DNA from 3 places in the Lacrimispora brassicae genome. Region 2 is predicted to be linked to each of the others. Evidence: riboswitches for the same ligand, from Rfam matches in the RefSeq annotation. Region 2 holds a riboswitch; each other region holds the start of a gene.
What was found. A riboswitch is a leader RNA that binds a small molecule or an ion and turns the genes downstream of it on or off. The one in region 2 is predicted to bind thiamine pyrophosphate.
Positions count from the first base shown of each region.

Region 1 (5,076 bases), on a different contig from region 2:
TATCAGGAGAAGCTTGTGGGCAGGGTGGTGCTGCGGACGGTAAGGAAGCTTTTCCTTCCGGGACCCTTAAGGACTTTCCATATAGGATTCCAGTCCATGAAATACCTTGTCAGGGGGATCAAGTGTCTATTGAAGAGGAGGCTTGAAGTTGCGGTCTTAGATGCTGTAGCCATCGGCGTATCCGTACTGCGGGGGGAATTGGAGACAGCAGGTTCTGTCATGTTCTTACTTGGGATCGGAGAACTTCTTGAAGAGTGGACCCATAAGAAATCCGTTGGGGATTTAGCCCGGAGCATGTCCTTAAATGTCAGCCGGGTCTGGCTTTTAAGCGGCAGCCAGGAAGTTCTGGTAGAAGCCTCCTCCGTTGAACCTGGGGATGAGGTGGTGGTGCACCTGGGAAATGTCATCCCCTTTGACGGGGCCGTCGTTTCCGGAGAAGCCATGGTAAATCAGGCGTCTTTGACGGGAGAAGCCCTTCCAGTGAAAAAGGAAGCAGGCGGATATGTGTATGCCGGGACAGTGGTGGAGGAAGGAGAACTGACCATCAAGGTCCGGGAAGTTTCCGGTTCCACCCGGTTTGAAAAGATCGTTACCATGATCGAGGAATCGGAAAAGCTGAAATCTTCTATGGAAAGCAAGGCCAGCCATCTGGCTGATAAGCTGGTGCCCTATACCCTTATGGGTACGGGCCTTACCTGGCTGTTTACCGGTAATGTGACGCGGGCCCTTTCCGTGCTGATGGTGGACTTTTCCTGTGCATTAAAGCTTGCCATGCCCATTTCCGTCCTTTCTGCCATAAGGGAGGCGGGCATGTACCACATAACCGTTAAGGGAGGCAAATATTTAGAGGCAGTGTCAGAGGCTGTGACCATTGTCTTTGACAAGACAGGAACTCTTACAAAGGCAAGGCCAACAGTAGAGGAAGTGGTGACCTTTGGAGAAGAGAGGCCGGAAGAAATGCTTCGCATTGCAGCCTGCCTGGAAGAGCATTTCCCTCACTCCATGGCAAAGGCAGTGGTGACGGCGGCCAACAACCAGGGGCTGGAGCACGAGGAAATGCACTCCAAGGTGGAATACATTGTGGCTCACGGCATTGCCTCGTCCATAAACAACAGGAAAGTGGTCATCGGAAGCTATCATTTTATCTTTGAGGATGAAGGCTGCAAGGTGGAAGATGCTTACCGGGAGAAATTCGAAAGCCTGCCGCCGGATTGTTCCCACCTTTACCTTGCCGTGGACCAGAAGCTTTCGGCCGTGATCTGCATTGAAGATCCCCTTCGGGAAGAAGCTGCGGCAGTGGTGAATTCCCTTAAAAAGGCAGGAATCCGTAAAACGGTTATGATGACAGGAGACAGCGAACGGACTGCAGCGGCGGTTGCCGCCAAAGTAGGGGTAGATGAATATTATTCGGAGGTACTGCCTGAGGAAAAAGCCCGTTTTATAGAGAGGGAAAAGGCGTCAGGGAATGTGGTCATTATGGTGGGGGACGGGATCAACGATTCACCTGCCCTTTCCGCGGCTGATGTGGGGATCGCCGTCAGTGACGGCGCAGAGATCGCCAGGGAGATTGCGGATATTACCATTGCGGCGGACAATCTTTATGAAATCGTTACCCTGAAGCTGTTAAGCGACAGCCTGATGAAGCGGATCCATAAAAATTACCGGAGCATTGTTGGCTTTAATACGGTCCTTATCCTTCTGGGAGCCGGAGGGGTCATGTCTCCCACGGTCTCGGCGCTGCTTCATAATACGTCCACCCTGGGGATCAGCCTCAGCAGCATGCAGAATCTGCTGTCCTAGGAAGCCGGGATTGACATTCCCGTCTCCCTGATGTATACTTGCAATGAAAACTCAAAGGGGTGCTGGAGAAAGTCCGGCTGAGATAAAGCAGAATTGCCTTAAACCCTGTAACCTGATCTGGATAATGCCAGCGTAGGAAGCTTTCAGGCTAAGCCTGTTCACCCGCCCGGATATCCGGGCGGGTTTTTTGCGCAACCAATGAGCCGGGTAAATATGCCTGCATATTCATTCGGTGAATGCCGCCATAACTAAGAAAAAACCGCAAAGTAGGTTTTCCTTAGTTTATACCATCACACAAAAAGGAGAGAAAAGACATGAACGCAAGCGTAGCGATCCAGACACTGCCGGAGGCAAAGAATGATGAGGAGCTGATCCGCATCGTTGACCAGGTGATCGATTATATCAGGAATACCGGACTAAACTATTATGTAGGGCCTTTTGAAACTGCCATTGAAGGGGATTATGATGAGCTGATGGACATTGTTAAGGAATGTCAGCACATTGCCATCAAGGCAGGGGCTCCCTCTGTTGCCGCTTACATCAAAGTCACCTACCGGCCGGAAGGAGAGGTGCTGACGATTGAAAAGAAAGTATCAAAGCATCACAAGTAAGCTTTGGTCCTGGTCAGCGGTTCTTGGGCTTTTGATCCTGTGGCAGGGGATCACGGCATTTGGCCTTGTGGACGGTTATCTCCTTCCTTCTCCCATAAGCGTTGGAAGAGCCTTTATAACGGAATTTCCTGTTCTGGCCTTCCATGGGGGAATCACCCTTCTTGAGGCGTTTTTAGGACTGTTTCTGGGAGTGGGGACCGGCTTTGTGATCGCCGTGATCATGGATCATTTTACCGGACTTTACCAGGCCTTTTATCCCCTGATCGTCCTGACCCAGACCGTTCCCACAGTGGCCATTGCACCTCTTCTGGTGCTGTGGTTCGGCTATGGAACGGCTCCCAAGGTGATCCTGATCGTGCTGACCACCTTTTTCCCCATTACCATGGGCCTGCTTACGGGGTTTAAGTCGGTAAGTCCCGATGCAGTGAACCTTTTAAGATCCATGGGGGCGGGAAAAATGAAAATATTCCGCTACATCAAGCTTCCCGGAGCCATGGGGCAGTTTTTTGCCAGCCTCAGGATATCCGTCTCCTACGCGGTGGTGGGAGCGGTCATCTCCGAATGGCTGGGAGGCTTTGGCGGACTGGGGGTTTATATGACCAGGGTGAAAAAATCTTTTGCCTTTGATAAAATGTTTGCAGTCATATTTCTTATATCCGCTGTCAGTCTTCTTCTCATGAAAGGCGTGGACATGCTTTCAAAGAAATGCATGCCATGGGAAGATTGAACGAAAAACGTTTTTTAACCGAATCAAGTAAGTCCCACTGCTTTAAATGGAAAAGTATTAAGTGGTGGTGAGGACTTGCTTATGTCAGGTGGAGTACAAGCTCCACTTGACAAGCAGCCATAGCTGCTATTCGGTTATGCCCGGTGAAGCGGGGCGCGCTGTGAGCAAGCAGCGGAGCGGATCGCGAATATCCGCTTGACCATGGGTTTATAAATAAGCTGGATAAGCGGGCATATTCGTTTGATTCATTAGGATACAAATCAGTGATACAACAATATTGGAGGAAGCCCCTTCCAGGGATCCTTTATGCCCTGCGGGTATACCTTTATGCCCAAATAACATGGGCGAGAAAGAGGAAATGGTGAAAAAAACAGGTTTAATAATTTTTATGGCGGCAATCTTGGCCGCATCCCTTACTGCCTGTGCAGGAAAGGGAAAACAGGCGGTGAATGAAAAAACACCGAATTTGAAAAAGGTGACCTTTGTTCTGGATTGGACTCCCAATACCAATCATACCGGGCTTTATGTGGCGGAGGAAAAAGGATACTTTAAAGAAGCTGGACTTGAGGTGGAGATCGTCCAGCCGCCAGAGGATGGGGCTGAGGTGTTGGTGGCCTCAGGAAAAGCCCAGTTTGGCATGTCCTTCCAGGACTCCATGGCTCCGGCTCTGGTAGGGGAAAATTCCCTTCCCATTACAGCAGTGGCAGCGGTTATCCAGCATAACACCTCCGGCATTATTTCCAGAAAAGGAGAGGGCATGGAATCTCCAAAAGGAATGGAAGGAAAGAAATACGCCACCTGGGACCTTCCTGTGGAAAAAGCTATGATCAAGGACGTGGTAGAGGCTGACGGAGGAGACTTTTCCAAGGTACAGTTGGTTCCAAGCACAGTTACAGATGAAGTATCCGCGTTAAAGTCAAAAACAGTGGATGCCATATGGATCTTTTATGCATGGGCTGGCGTAAAGATGGAAGTGGAAGGCCTTGATACGGATTACTTTGAGTTTGCAGATTTGAATCCGGTGTTTGATTATTATACGCCGGTGGTTATAGCCGGAAATGAATTTCTAAAGGAAGAGCCGGAGACTGCCAGGGCCTTTTTAAGCGCTTTAAGCAAAGGATATGAGGACGCGCAAAAGGATCCGGAAGAAGCAGCCGGCATCTTACTTAAGGCTGCGCCGGAGCTTGATGAAAAGCTGGTGATGGAAAGTCAGAAATATCTGGCGGACAAGTATCAGGCTGACGTGGATGTATGGGGGTACATTGACCCGGACCGGTGGAACGGATTTTATGGCTGGCTGAATGAAAATGGCCTTTCAAATCCTCAGCTTCCGGAAAATACCGGATTTACAAACGATTATCTGCCCCAGTAAGCTGCAGGAGATTTGACCTTTGCGGCTTCCATTGGCCAGATGCAGTAATGGATTCATTCCTGCATCCGGCTTATTGCTTGCAGAAATAAAACTTTCAGGAGGGCCCATGGCACAGTTAAAGGCGGAAGGCATAACAAAATCCTTTGATAGTAAGACCGTTTTAAAAGGAGTATCCTTAGAGCTCAAGGAAGGGGAGCTGGTATCCCTTCTGGGGGTCAGCGGAGGGGGGAAAACCACCCTGTTTCACATCATTGCCGGTCTTTCCCTGCCCGATGAGGGGCATGTGTATCTGGATGGAGAAGAGATCACCGGAAAGCCGGGACTTGTCAGCTATATGCTGCAGAAGGACCTTTTGCTGCCTTACCGCACCATCGTGGATAACGTGGCCCTTCCTCTTCTTATTAAGGGCATGAAAAAAATAGAGGCCAGAAAAAAGGCGGGAGAATATTTTAAGATGTTTGGCCTGGAGGGGACGGAGAAACAGTACCCTTCCCAGCTATCCGGCGGTATGAGGCAGAGGGCAGCCCTTTTAAGGACGTATCTGTTTTCAAATCGCATCGCTCTTC
Region 1 covers NZ_BRYH01000023.1:55,087-60,162, reverse strand. Annotated here, with positions in the region: gene ACYVD3_RS10615 (heavy metal translocating P-type ATPase) at 1-1,800, shown strand, start outside; TPP riboswitch at 1,846-1,957, shown strand; gene ACYVD3_RS10610 (thiamine-binding protein) at 2,115-2,411, shown strand; gene ACYVD3_RS10605 (ABC transporter permease) at 2,380-3,138, shown strand; gene ACYVD3_RS10600 (ABC transporter substrate-binding protein) at 3,497-4,510, shown strand; gene ACYVD3_RS10595 (ABC transporter ATP-binding protein) at 4,617-5,076, shown strand, end outside.
Region 1: it holds a riboswitch for thiamine pyrophosphate, as region 2 does, so the genes downstream of both, ACYVD3_RS10610 (thiamine-binding protein) here and thiC (phosphomethylpyrimidine synthase ThiC) in region 2, are expected to answer to the same signal.

Region 2 (5,076 bases):
CTCTGAGGCGTTTCCCCTGATAACGGTTGCTTTTATGTTCCTTAAAATCGAAAGGGCTGTTTCGGTCCGGTAACGGGAGGCGCCGATTCCTACCGGGTCAAAGATGACGGGGAGGTTTAACCGGTTTGCTTCCAGCCCGGCTTTTTCCATTGCGGCCATTGCATTCTCTTTCGGGGTTCCCATGTTTAAAAGAAGGGCGCTTGATAAGGCAGTTATTTCCGAAACCTCTTCCGGGTGGTCCGCCATAATGGGGGAGCCGCCGCAGGCCAGAATGATATTTGCCACATCGTTGGCAGTAACATAATTGGTGATACAGTGGATGACAGGCCGTTTTTTTCTGACCAGCCCGGTCAGGGATTCATTGATTTTTAAGTCCACATTCTGTTCCTCCTATTCATTGATGAGCCGTTCAAAATAGGAAAACAGGCCAAGACGGCGCAGCATTGCCAGCAGGCTGGCTGCCAGTATGGTTCCTGCCAGGGTGCTCATAAGAAATGGCACCACAAAGAAAAATACAGCCACCTCTTTTCCCATGAGTAACACGGCCACCGGATAGCAGAGCAGCCCGCCGATAAGCCCTGTGCCAATCACTTCTCCAAGATAGGCAGGCAAAAGCTTTCCGGTTTTTTGAAACAGATAAGCTCCGAGAAATGCGCCCGCCATGCTTCCCGGAAAGGCCAGAAGGCTTCCGGTTCCCATGAGATTCCGTATGAGAGAAGTACAGAAAGCCATGGAAACGCCGTATACAGGCCCTAAAAACACTCCCGCCAGAACATTTGCCAGATGCTGTACCGGAAAGCATTTGGACGCTCCCACCGGGATGGAAAAGCCGGAGAGGGCTACGGTAAGAGCTGTCAGCATTCCGCTGATCACCAGCTTTTTCACCCGCACTTTTGAACCTGCAGAAGAACTGGTGTAAACTGTTGATGGTATTCGATCATTCATGAAAATTCCTCCTGTTTATGTAATTTAAGCAAATCAGGCAGCAAAGCGGAGGGTCCACCCGATGGTACAGGGTGCGCTGTGACCCTTGGTCATTGCGAATATCCGCTTGGCAAAAGAACGCCCCTTTTATCTTCACTTGCCTTGCAAGTTTGGATAAGCTATGTCATTCATCAAAAATATTTACGGTCTCCCCGTCAAGAATCCGGTTCATATTTTTCATAGCACAGAAATTGCCGCACATGGAGCAGGTATCTTCTTTTTCCGGTTTTGACATGGCCCGGTAGCGTCTGGCTTTTTCCGGGTCAATGGCAAGCTGGAACATGGTTTCCCAATCCAGCCGTTTTCTGGCGTCGCTCATCTTATGATCCCATTCCCTGGCTCCTCTGATTCCCTTTGCAATATCAGCCGCATGGGCAGCGATCCGGGCAGCAATGATCCCTTCCTTTACGTCTGACTCATCCGGCAGCTTCAAATGCTCCGCAGGAGTCACATAGCAGAGAAAGGCCGCTCCGGCGGCAGCAGCTATGGCTCCTCCGATAGCTGCAGTGATATGGTCATAACCCGGTGCAATATCTGTGACAAGAGGCCCCAGAACGTAAAAAGGTGCTCCCTTGCAGATCGTCTGCTGGATTTTCATATTGGCAGCAATCTGGTCCAGAGGCATGTGGCCGGGGCCTTCAATGATTACCTGCACATCCTTTTCCCAGGCTCTCCTTGTCAGCTCCCCAAGGGTCACCAGTTCCTCCACCTGGGATATATCGGATGCGTCCTCAATACATCCCGGCCGGCAGGCATCTCCAAGGCTTAAGGTCACATCATGCTTCTGACAGATTTCCAGAATGCGGTCGTAATGCTCATAAAATGGATTTTCCTCCCCGGTCATCTCCATCCAGGCAAAGATGATAGACCCTCCCCTTGAAACGATGTTGGTCAGCCGTTTTGCTTCCTTAAACCTTCTGGCAGTCTGCCTGTTGATCCCCACGTGAATGGTCATGAAATCCACCCCGTCTTCCGCGTGCATTTCCACGATCCGGATCCATTCTTTGGCAGTGATTTCCCGAAGGGGCTTGTGGTAATAAACCACGGCATCATAGATAGGTACCGTACCGATGATAGCCGGACATTCCCCGGTCAGCTTTTTGCGGAATTTCCGGGTATCTCCAAAGGAGCTTAGGTCCATAATGGATTCCGCCCCCATGAGGACTGCGTCCTTTACCTTTTGAAGCTCCATTTCCAAGTCATTCAAATCCCTGGAGGTTCCAAGGTTCACGTTGATCTTTGTCCTCAGCATGGATCCGATCCCGCTGGGTTTTAAACAGGTGTGGTTCTTGTTGGCAGGAATGGCGACTTTTCCCTGGGCCACCAGCTCCCGAAGCTTTTCCGGCTCCCATTGTTCCTTCCCGGCGACTGCCATCAGTTCCTTTGTGAGAATGCCTTTTCTTGCAGCATCCATTTGTGTGGTGTAATTCATCTTTGTTCCTCCTTTTGATTAACGGAGGGATTGTAAGGGAATTCGCCGGATGAATATGCAGGCATACTCGTCCGGCTTATTGCTCACGCAAAAAGAGCCCATACCAACAGGTATAGGCTCGGAAAATACAATTGTCCCGTATGAATCCCTACGTTGGCATTACCCAAATCAGGTTATAAAGGTCGAAGTTGATTACTTCCTCTCAGCCCGCCTACGAGCTCCCTCTTGTGGTCATTAGTGTAGCATTCTGTTTTATTCTTGTCAAGGAAAACATCCCAGACCGGCTGTCAGCCGGAAATGGCCGCCTTCATTTCTCTTACATAATCGCAGACAGGCCCTACGCATTCCTTTCCATACTTTGCGGCGATCTTCACGATGGCGCTGCCAACAATGACGCCGTCTGCGTTTTTGCCCATTTCCCTTGCCTGCTCCGGCGTGGAGATACCAAAGCCGATGGCGCAGGGAATATCCTTTGTCTCCTTTACCAGGGAAACCATTTCCCCAATGTTGGTGTTGATTTCCGATCTCACTCCGGTCACGCCCATGGAAGAAACGCAGTAGATAAATCCTTCCGATCCTGATGCAATGGCCCGTATGCGTTCCTTGGAAGTAGGGGCGATCAGGGAAATCAGTTCGATCCCGTATTTCCTGCAAAAGGGCAGCAGCTCCTCCCGTTCTTCAAAAGGCATATCCGGCACGATCAGAGCATCAATGCCGCATTCCGCCGCATTTTTTAAAAACCGTTCGCTTCCATACACAAATACTGGATTGATATAAGTCATAAAAGCCAGAGGAACATCGGTTTTTTTCCGTATCCGTTTTACGGAATCGAAAAGCTTATCCGTGGTAACTCCTGACTCCAGAGCCCGCATATCGGCCTCCTGGATCACGATTCCCTCTGCGATTGGGTCTGAAAAAGGGATTCCCAGCTCGATCAAATCCGCTCCGGCTTCGGCCATGGCTGGAACCAGTTCTTCCGTGGTGGCAAGGTCAGGATCCCCGGCCGTAATAAATGGGATAAATGCTTTTCCCTTAGAAAATACTTCGCTTATTCTACTCATAGATTTCAACCCCCTTGTAACGGGCAATGGCGGCCACATCCTTGTCGCCCCGCCCTGATAAATTAATGACAATGATCTCATCCTTTCCCATGGAAGGAGCGATCTTTCTGGCATATGCCACTGCATGGGCGCTTTCAATGGCAGGAATGATCCCTTCCAGACGGGATAAGTATTCAAAGGCTTCCACGGACTCCTGGTCCGTAATTGGGACGTAGGCGGCTCTTCCTGAGTCGTGAAGATCCGCGTGCTCCGGGCCTATGCCCGGATAGTCAAGTCCTGCGGAAATGGAGAAAACAGGGGCGATCTGGCCGTATTCATCCTGGCAGAAATAGGATTTCATCCCGTGGAAGATTCCAAGGGAGCCGGTGGAAATGGTGGCCGCATGCTTTTCTGTTTCAATGCCGTGTCCTGCGGCTTCGCAGCCAACCAGCTTTACGGAAGGCTCGTTTACAAATTCATGGAAGATTCCCATGGCATTGCTGCCCCCGCCCACACAGGCGATCACCAGGTCAGGAAGCTTTCCTTCCGCCGCCATTAACTGTGTGCGGACCTCCTTGCCGATGATGCTCTGAAAATCCCTTACAATGGTGGGAAAGGGGTGAGGGCCCATGACAGAGCCTAAGACATAATGGGTGTCAGCCACCCGGCTGGTCCATTCCCTCATGGTCTCATTGACTGCATCCTTTAAGGTCTGGGTACCGCTTGTAACGGCGTGGACCTTTGTGCCTAAAAGCTCCATGCGGAATACATTTAAGGCCTGACGGTCCGTATCCTCTTTTCCCATAAAAACCTCGCAGTCCATTCCCATGAGAGCGGCGGCGGTAGCGGTGGCAACCCCGTGCTGCCCGGCCCCTGTTTCAGCGATGACACGGGTCTTTCCCATCCTTTTTGCAAGAAGGACCTGACCCAGGGCATTGTTGATCTTGTGGGAGCCGGTGTGGTTTAGATCCTCCCGCTTTAAATAGATTTTCGCTCCGCCTAAGTCCTTTGTCATCCGCTCTGCATAGTAGAGCAGGGAAGGCCTTCCCGTATATTTTTTGTGAAGGTCCTGAAGTTCTGCGAAAAACTCCTGGTCATGACTGTACTTCTCATAAGCTTCTTCCAGTTCATTTACTGCATTCATCAGCGTTTCGGGGACAAACTGTCCGCCGTGCTGTCCAAATTTTCCTTTTGACATGGCTGTTCACTCCTTACTGTTTGTATGATTGTTTTTATTTTTGACAGGTCCTTTTTGCCCTCCGTTTCTACGGAACTGCTTAAATCCAGGCAAAAGGCCTCTGTTTTCATGGCCTGCTTTATGTTTGAGGCGTCTATGCCTCCGGCCAGGAACCATGGCTTTTTTATGTCCGGTATCATGGACCAGTCAAAGGTCTTTCCGCTGCCCCCGTAAAGGCCTTTGGTATAAGTATCAAAAAGCAGGAAATCTGCGGGAAGATCTTCCGCCTCCTTCATATCCTCCGCCTGCCGGACCCTTACGGCCTTTATGACAGGAAGGCCGGAGGCCAGACGGCTTTTTAGTTCCAGGATGTAATCCCGGTCCTCGTCGCCGTGAAGCTGGATAAGATCAATGGTTTTATTCTCTGCCAGGGCCAGGATATC
Region 2 covers NZ_BRYH01000025.1:118,195-123,270, forward strand. Annotated here, with positions in the region: gene thiM (hydroxyethylthiazole kinase) at 1-378, opposite strand, end outside; gene thiW (energy coupling factor transporter S component ThiW) at 391-945, opposite strand; gene thiC (phosphomethylpyrimidine synthase ThiC) at 1,109-2,416, opposite strand; TPP riboswitch at 2,545-2,651, opposite strand; gene trpA (tryptophan synthase subunit alpha) at 2,704-3,477, opposite strand; gene trpB (tryptophan synthase subunit beta) at 3,470-4,654, opposite strand; gene ACYVD3_RS12580 (phosphoribosylanthranilate isomerase) at 4,600-5,076, opposite strand, start outside.

Region 3 (5,076 bases), on a different contig from region 2:
GGGGTGCAGTTCGTCCGTTCCGCCCTGTTAGGAGCAAAGATGAATGTTTCTATCAATACAAAATCCATGAAGCAGCGGGAAAAGGCAGGACAGCTTCAGGCCCAGGCAGATAAGCTGGCAGAGGACGGGATCAGAAAGGCTGACGCCATTTATGCAGGAGTGGAAGCTGCATTAAAGGCATAATAAGGAGGAGAACAGACGTGATAATCTTAAAGGGAGCAGCCGTGTCTGCAAAAATCAAAGAACAGGTGGAAGGTCTTTTGACCGGCTGGAAAGGAAAGACTCCCAAGCTTGCCATTGTGCGGGTGGGAGAACGGCCTGACGACTTATCCTATGAACGGGGAGCTTTAAAGAAAATGGAAAGCTTTGGCCTGCAAGGGGAAAGCTTTGCGTTTCCCCAGGATATAACCGATAAAGCGTTTAAGGAAGAGTTTGCAAAAATCAATGATGATCCGGATATTGACGGCATCCTTCTCCTGCGCCCTCTGCCAAAGCAGATAAGGGAAAAAGACATCGAGCATATGATCTATCCGGAAAAGGATTTAGATGGCATATCTCCCGAAAATATTGCCAAAGTATTTGCCGGAGACGATACGGGATTTGCACCATGTACGGCAGAGGCAGTGGTGGAGGTCCTAAAGGCCAGTGATATATCTCTCACCGGAAAGCGGGTGGCCATTGTGGGCAGAAGCATGGTCGTGGGACGCCCCTTATCCATGCTGATGCTAAAGGAAAATGCAACGGTCACTATCTGCCACACCCGCACGGAAAATTTAAAGGAAACCTGTAAAAATGCCCAGATCCTTGTGGCTGCCGCCGGGCGAGCCAGAATGGTGGATGCCTCTTATGTGGGAAAGGATGCTGTGGTGGTTGACGTGGGAATTAATGTGGATGAAAACGGAAAGCTTTGCGGAGATGTGGATTTTGATTCTTTAGAAGGGACTGCATCCATGGCAACTCCGGTACCAGGAGGTGTGGGAGCGGTAACAACGGCTGTGCTGGCAAGACATCTGGTACTGGCAACCCTTAAAAAATAAAATATGAAAACTGGGAGGCCATTGCAAAATAGATTGACCATCTATGGAGCAATGGTTCTTTTTTGATTACCTGTTTACGGCCTGCCGCTTCACCTGCCCAATGGCTCCCAGTACGGGAGGGAGATACAGGATCACAACGGTTACGATCAGTTCCGGCAGGATATAGGTGGCATTATAACCCAGAGTATAAACCACTGGGTTCATGCCTTCCGGCGTATAGGAAGCAAAGAATATATAGCCGGAAACCACATGGCACAGGTAACGGCCTAGGACACCTGCCACATAACCGGTTACAAGGCCGTGTTTTTTATTGCTGAACAGCCCTGAAAGCCCCAAAGCGCCGAAGGCTAAGGGATAGTCAAGGAGAACCTGGAGAGGAGCATATATATAAGGTTCTGTGATAAACTGTAAAATCCCGTAGGCAACGCCGGTCATGATCCCGGCTTTTACACCGTAAACATAGCCGATCAGGCAGATGAACAGCATGGAAAACAGGGTGATGGAACCTCCAAAAGGAAGGGAGGCAAATTTGATAAAGGAAGTTACCATTGCCAGAGCCATGGCGCCTGAGCAGTAAACAAGCTGGCGGGTCTGCAGTTTTTGGGATTTGGAAGCGGCTCTGCCCAGAAGATGCAGGGTGAAAAGAATTGCGGCAAACAGAACGATCACCAGCACATATCCGGCCGGCCTTAATAAATACGCTTCATTTTCCACAGAGTAAGTTAGAAAAAATGACATAAAAAATCCTCCTTTATGTGCGCAGGAGGGGACTACTGTTGCTTCCTTACGCCGGCATTATCCGGTTCAAGTAGTGAGGGTTCGGTTTCTACCAATCTCAGCCAAAGGCTCCCCTAGCGTGCGTGATTTATATAATTTTGCTGTGAGTATAGCGCAAATCTTAAGGCTTGTCAAGCCATGCCATTCATCATTTGCGGATAGAATTTATTTCTGAAAGGCATATGTTTCTGAATGGATGAACTGTAATCAAATTGTAAATTCAGTATAAAAATGCAAATAAAGCACAACCTAGTTAAAGAAGTGAGGTTGAAAGAAAAACATCTTTCAAGCCTGAGAGCTTGTGAATCAAGGGGATATGCCTGCATATCCAGTTGATTCATTATATACAAATTGGAGATACGGAGGTTGCTTTAATGACAGGCTTTATTATAGCTCTTATATCCGGGGCGCTTATGAGCATTCAAGGGGTTTTTAATACGGGAGTGACAAAGCAGTCCAGTATGTGGGTATCAACAGGCTGGGTGCAGCTTACAGCCTTTTTGACCTGCATCATTCTGTGGTATTTTACCGGCAGGGAGAACATTTCCAGCCTTTTTGACGTACAGCCCAAATACCTGCTGCTGGGAGGTATTATGGGCGCTTTCATTACCTATACGGTGGTAAGGAGTATGTCGGCCCTGGGTCCGGCCAAAGCAGCCCTGATCATTGTAGTTTCCCAGATCATTGTGGCCTATGCTGTGGAGCTGTTCGGCTTATTTGGCGTTGAAAAGGTGGGATTCGAATGGAAAAAACTGATCGGCGCAGTTGTTGCCATCATCGGAATCATGATATTTAATTAATTTGGAAATAGTGCTTGTATTTACCTATTTCTTTAGGTAGAATAGTAATATAGGCTGAAGATGGTATCCTTTTTTGGAGATTTTTGTAAGAGGAGGGATATCATGAAATACCAGAAAGTTAAAATCGCCCTTATGGCCCTGTGTGTTTTGGCGGCGGGTCTGTGTTATGGCCTCAACAGAAGCCAGGAGGACAGTAGGTCTGGGATGTCTCTGTCAGAGTCATTGGCTTTTCCTTCCGGAGAGAAGGATACCGGAATTCAGGCAGAAGGCGACGGCAGGCCGGGAGACAGCGGTCCAACAGGAGCCGGGGGTCAGGCAGCAGGGGGTACCGAGTCAGTTTCCGACGGAACCGGCCGGTTGGCTTTAGAGGCGGCGGAGGGCAGCTTAGGAAGTGCAGGAGAGGAAACAGTCCTGCCTTTCTACGTACATATCTGCGGAGAAGTTGTTTCTCCCGGTGTTTATGAGCTTCAAGAAGGAAGCCGGGTCTTTCAGGCAATTGAGAAAGCAGGCGGATTCACAGACCAGGCTGGGGCAGAATATTTAAATATGGCGGAGCGGGTTACGGATGGCATGAAGATCCTGGTTCTCAATAAAGAAGAGGCGGAGGCGGCCAAAGCCAGGGGAGAACTTTCTTTGCCGGCGGAGGCTTCATCAAAGGCGCAGAAAACCAAAGTGAATTTAAATACGGCCACCAAAGAGGAACTGATGACCCTGCGGGGAATCGGAGAAGCCAAGGCCAACGATATTCTTAAATATCGGGAGAGCCGGGGCGGATTTCAGAAAATCGAGGATATTATGAAGATATCCGGAATCAAAGATGCAGCGTTTCAAAAAATTAAAGAAGACATAACGGTTTAAATATAGAGGAACAGAGGTGTAGTATGGCAAGGGTTTTAGTAGTGGACGATGAAAAACTCATCGTAAAGGGAATGAGATTCAGTTTGGAACAGGACGGTATGGATGTGGACTGTGCCTATGACGGGGAGGAAGCCATTAATCTGGCAAAGCAGAAAGAGTATGATGTAGTCCTTTTGGATGTCATGCTTCCCAAATATGACGGGTATGAAGTGTGTCAGGCCATCCGGGAATTTTCCGAGATGCCCATCATCATGCTGACAGCTAAGGGCAATGATATGGATAAGATCCTGGGCCTGGAATACGGTGCCGACGATTATATCACAAAACCCTTTAACATCCTTGAGGTAAAGGCCAGGATCAAGGCCATCATGCGCCGGAATGCCAAAAAGAACAAGCGTGACGGCCAGGATGACAGCCAGGTGGTGATAGCCGGCGATTTAAAGCTGGACCGGGACAGCAGAAGAGTGTTTATTGCTGAGAAAGAGATCAATTTGACGGCAAAGGAGTTTGACCTTTTGGAGCTTCTTACCTGCAATCCGGGTAAGGTTTACAGCAGGGAACAGCTTCTTACTTACGTATGGGGAAATAAAGCTATGGATACGGGAGATGTCCGTACCGTAGACGTTCATGTAAGGCGTCTGCGGGAGAAGATCGAACCAAGTCCCAGCGACCCTAAATATGTGCATACCAAGTGGGGCGTGGGATATTATTTCTGCAAGCAATGAGTCAGGTCAGGAATGGTTGCATTCCTGAATCCGGCCAATGCTGCAAGGGTCAAATCCCCTGCAGTTTGCTGCGGGGGATTTAACCTTCGCGTCTAGAAAAAGAAAGAGGAGGATTTCCAACGGGATACCGGGGAGATCCGCCTTTTCTTTAAATTTTGGGAAAGAAAAAGCCCTGGACCAGGGCAATTATGAAGACGGAGAAACGATGGGATGGATTACAGTATCAGAAGAGTGAGAAAAGAAGATTTAGACCGGGTGGCAAAGGTGGAGGCCCTTTGCTTTCCGCCGGAAGAGGCCGCAGGGCGGGAAACCTTTGAACAGAGGATCAATCATTTTCCGGAAAGCTTTTTTGTAGCAGAGCTTTCTGATGGGACGATCATCGGTTTTATTAATGGATGTGCCACAGACGGGAATACTATTTGTGACGAAATGTTTGAGAATCCGGATTTTCATGATCCGGATGGCGATTACCAAAGCGTATTTGGACTTGATGTAATAAAAGAGTGGCGGGGCCGGGGAGTTGCCGCAGCTCTTATGAAGCGTTTGATAGAGGAATCAGAGAAAAGGGGCAGGAAAGGAATGATCCTTACCTGCAAGGACAGGCTGATTCAATATTACGAAAAATTCGGATACCGGAACATGGGAGTGTCCGGGTCTGTGCACGGAGGAGCGGTCTGGTATGACATGCGGCTTGATTTTATGGATACAGGGAAGTGAGGCACCGTCAGTATGAAACGAAGTCCCCAGGGAGAGCGTTGGAGACGGCTTGACAATACGGCAAAGATATTTCCGGTCATAGCCAGCGAGAATTTAAGCAATGTATTCCGGATTTCCGCAGTTTTAAAGGAAGAGGTGGACCCGGGCACCCTGCAGAGGGCA
Region 3 covers NZ_BRYH01000034.1:99,263-104,338, forward strand. Annotated here, with positions in the region: gene ACYVD3_RS16810 (cyclodeaminase/cyclohydrolase family protein) at 1-183, shown strand, start outside; gene ACYVD3_RS16815 (bifunctional 5,10-methylenetetrahydrofolate dehydrogenase/5,10-methenyltetrahydrofolate cyclohydrolase) at 201-1,037, shown strand; gene thiT (energy-coupled thiamine transporter ThiT) at 1,104-1,775, opposite strand; TPP riboswitch at 1,802-1,900, opposite strand; gene ACYVD3_RS16825 (DMT family transporter) at 2,189-2,614, shown strand; gene ACYVD3_RS16830 (helix-hairpin-helix domain-containing protein) at 2,717-3,472, shown strand; gene ACYVD3_RS16835 (response regulator transcription factor) at 3,496-4,197, shown strand; gene ACYVD3_RS16840 (GNAT family N-acetyltransferase) at 4,408-4,914, shown strand; gene ACYVD3_RS16845 (DUF6320 domain-containing protein) at 4,927-5,076, shown strand, end outside.
Region 3: it holds a riboswitch for thiamine pyrophosphate, as region 2 does, so the genes downstream of both, thiT (energy-coupled thiamine transporter ThiT) here and thiC (phosphomethylpyrimidine synthase ThiC) in region 2, are expected to answer to the same signal.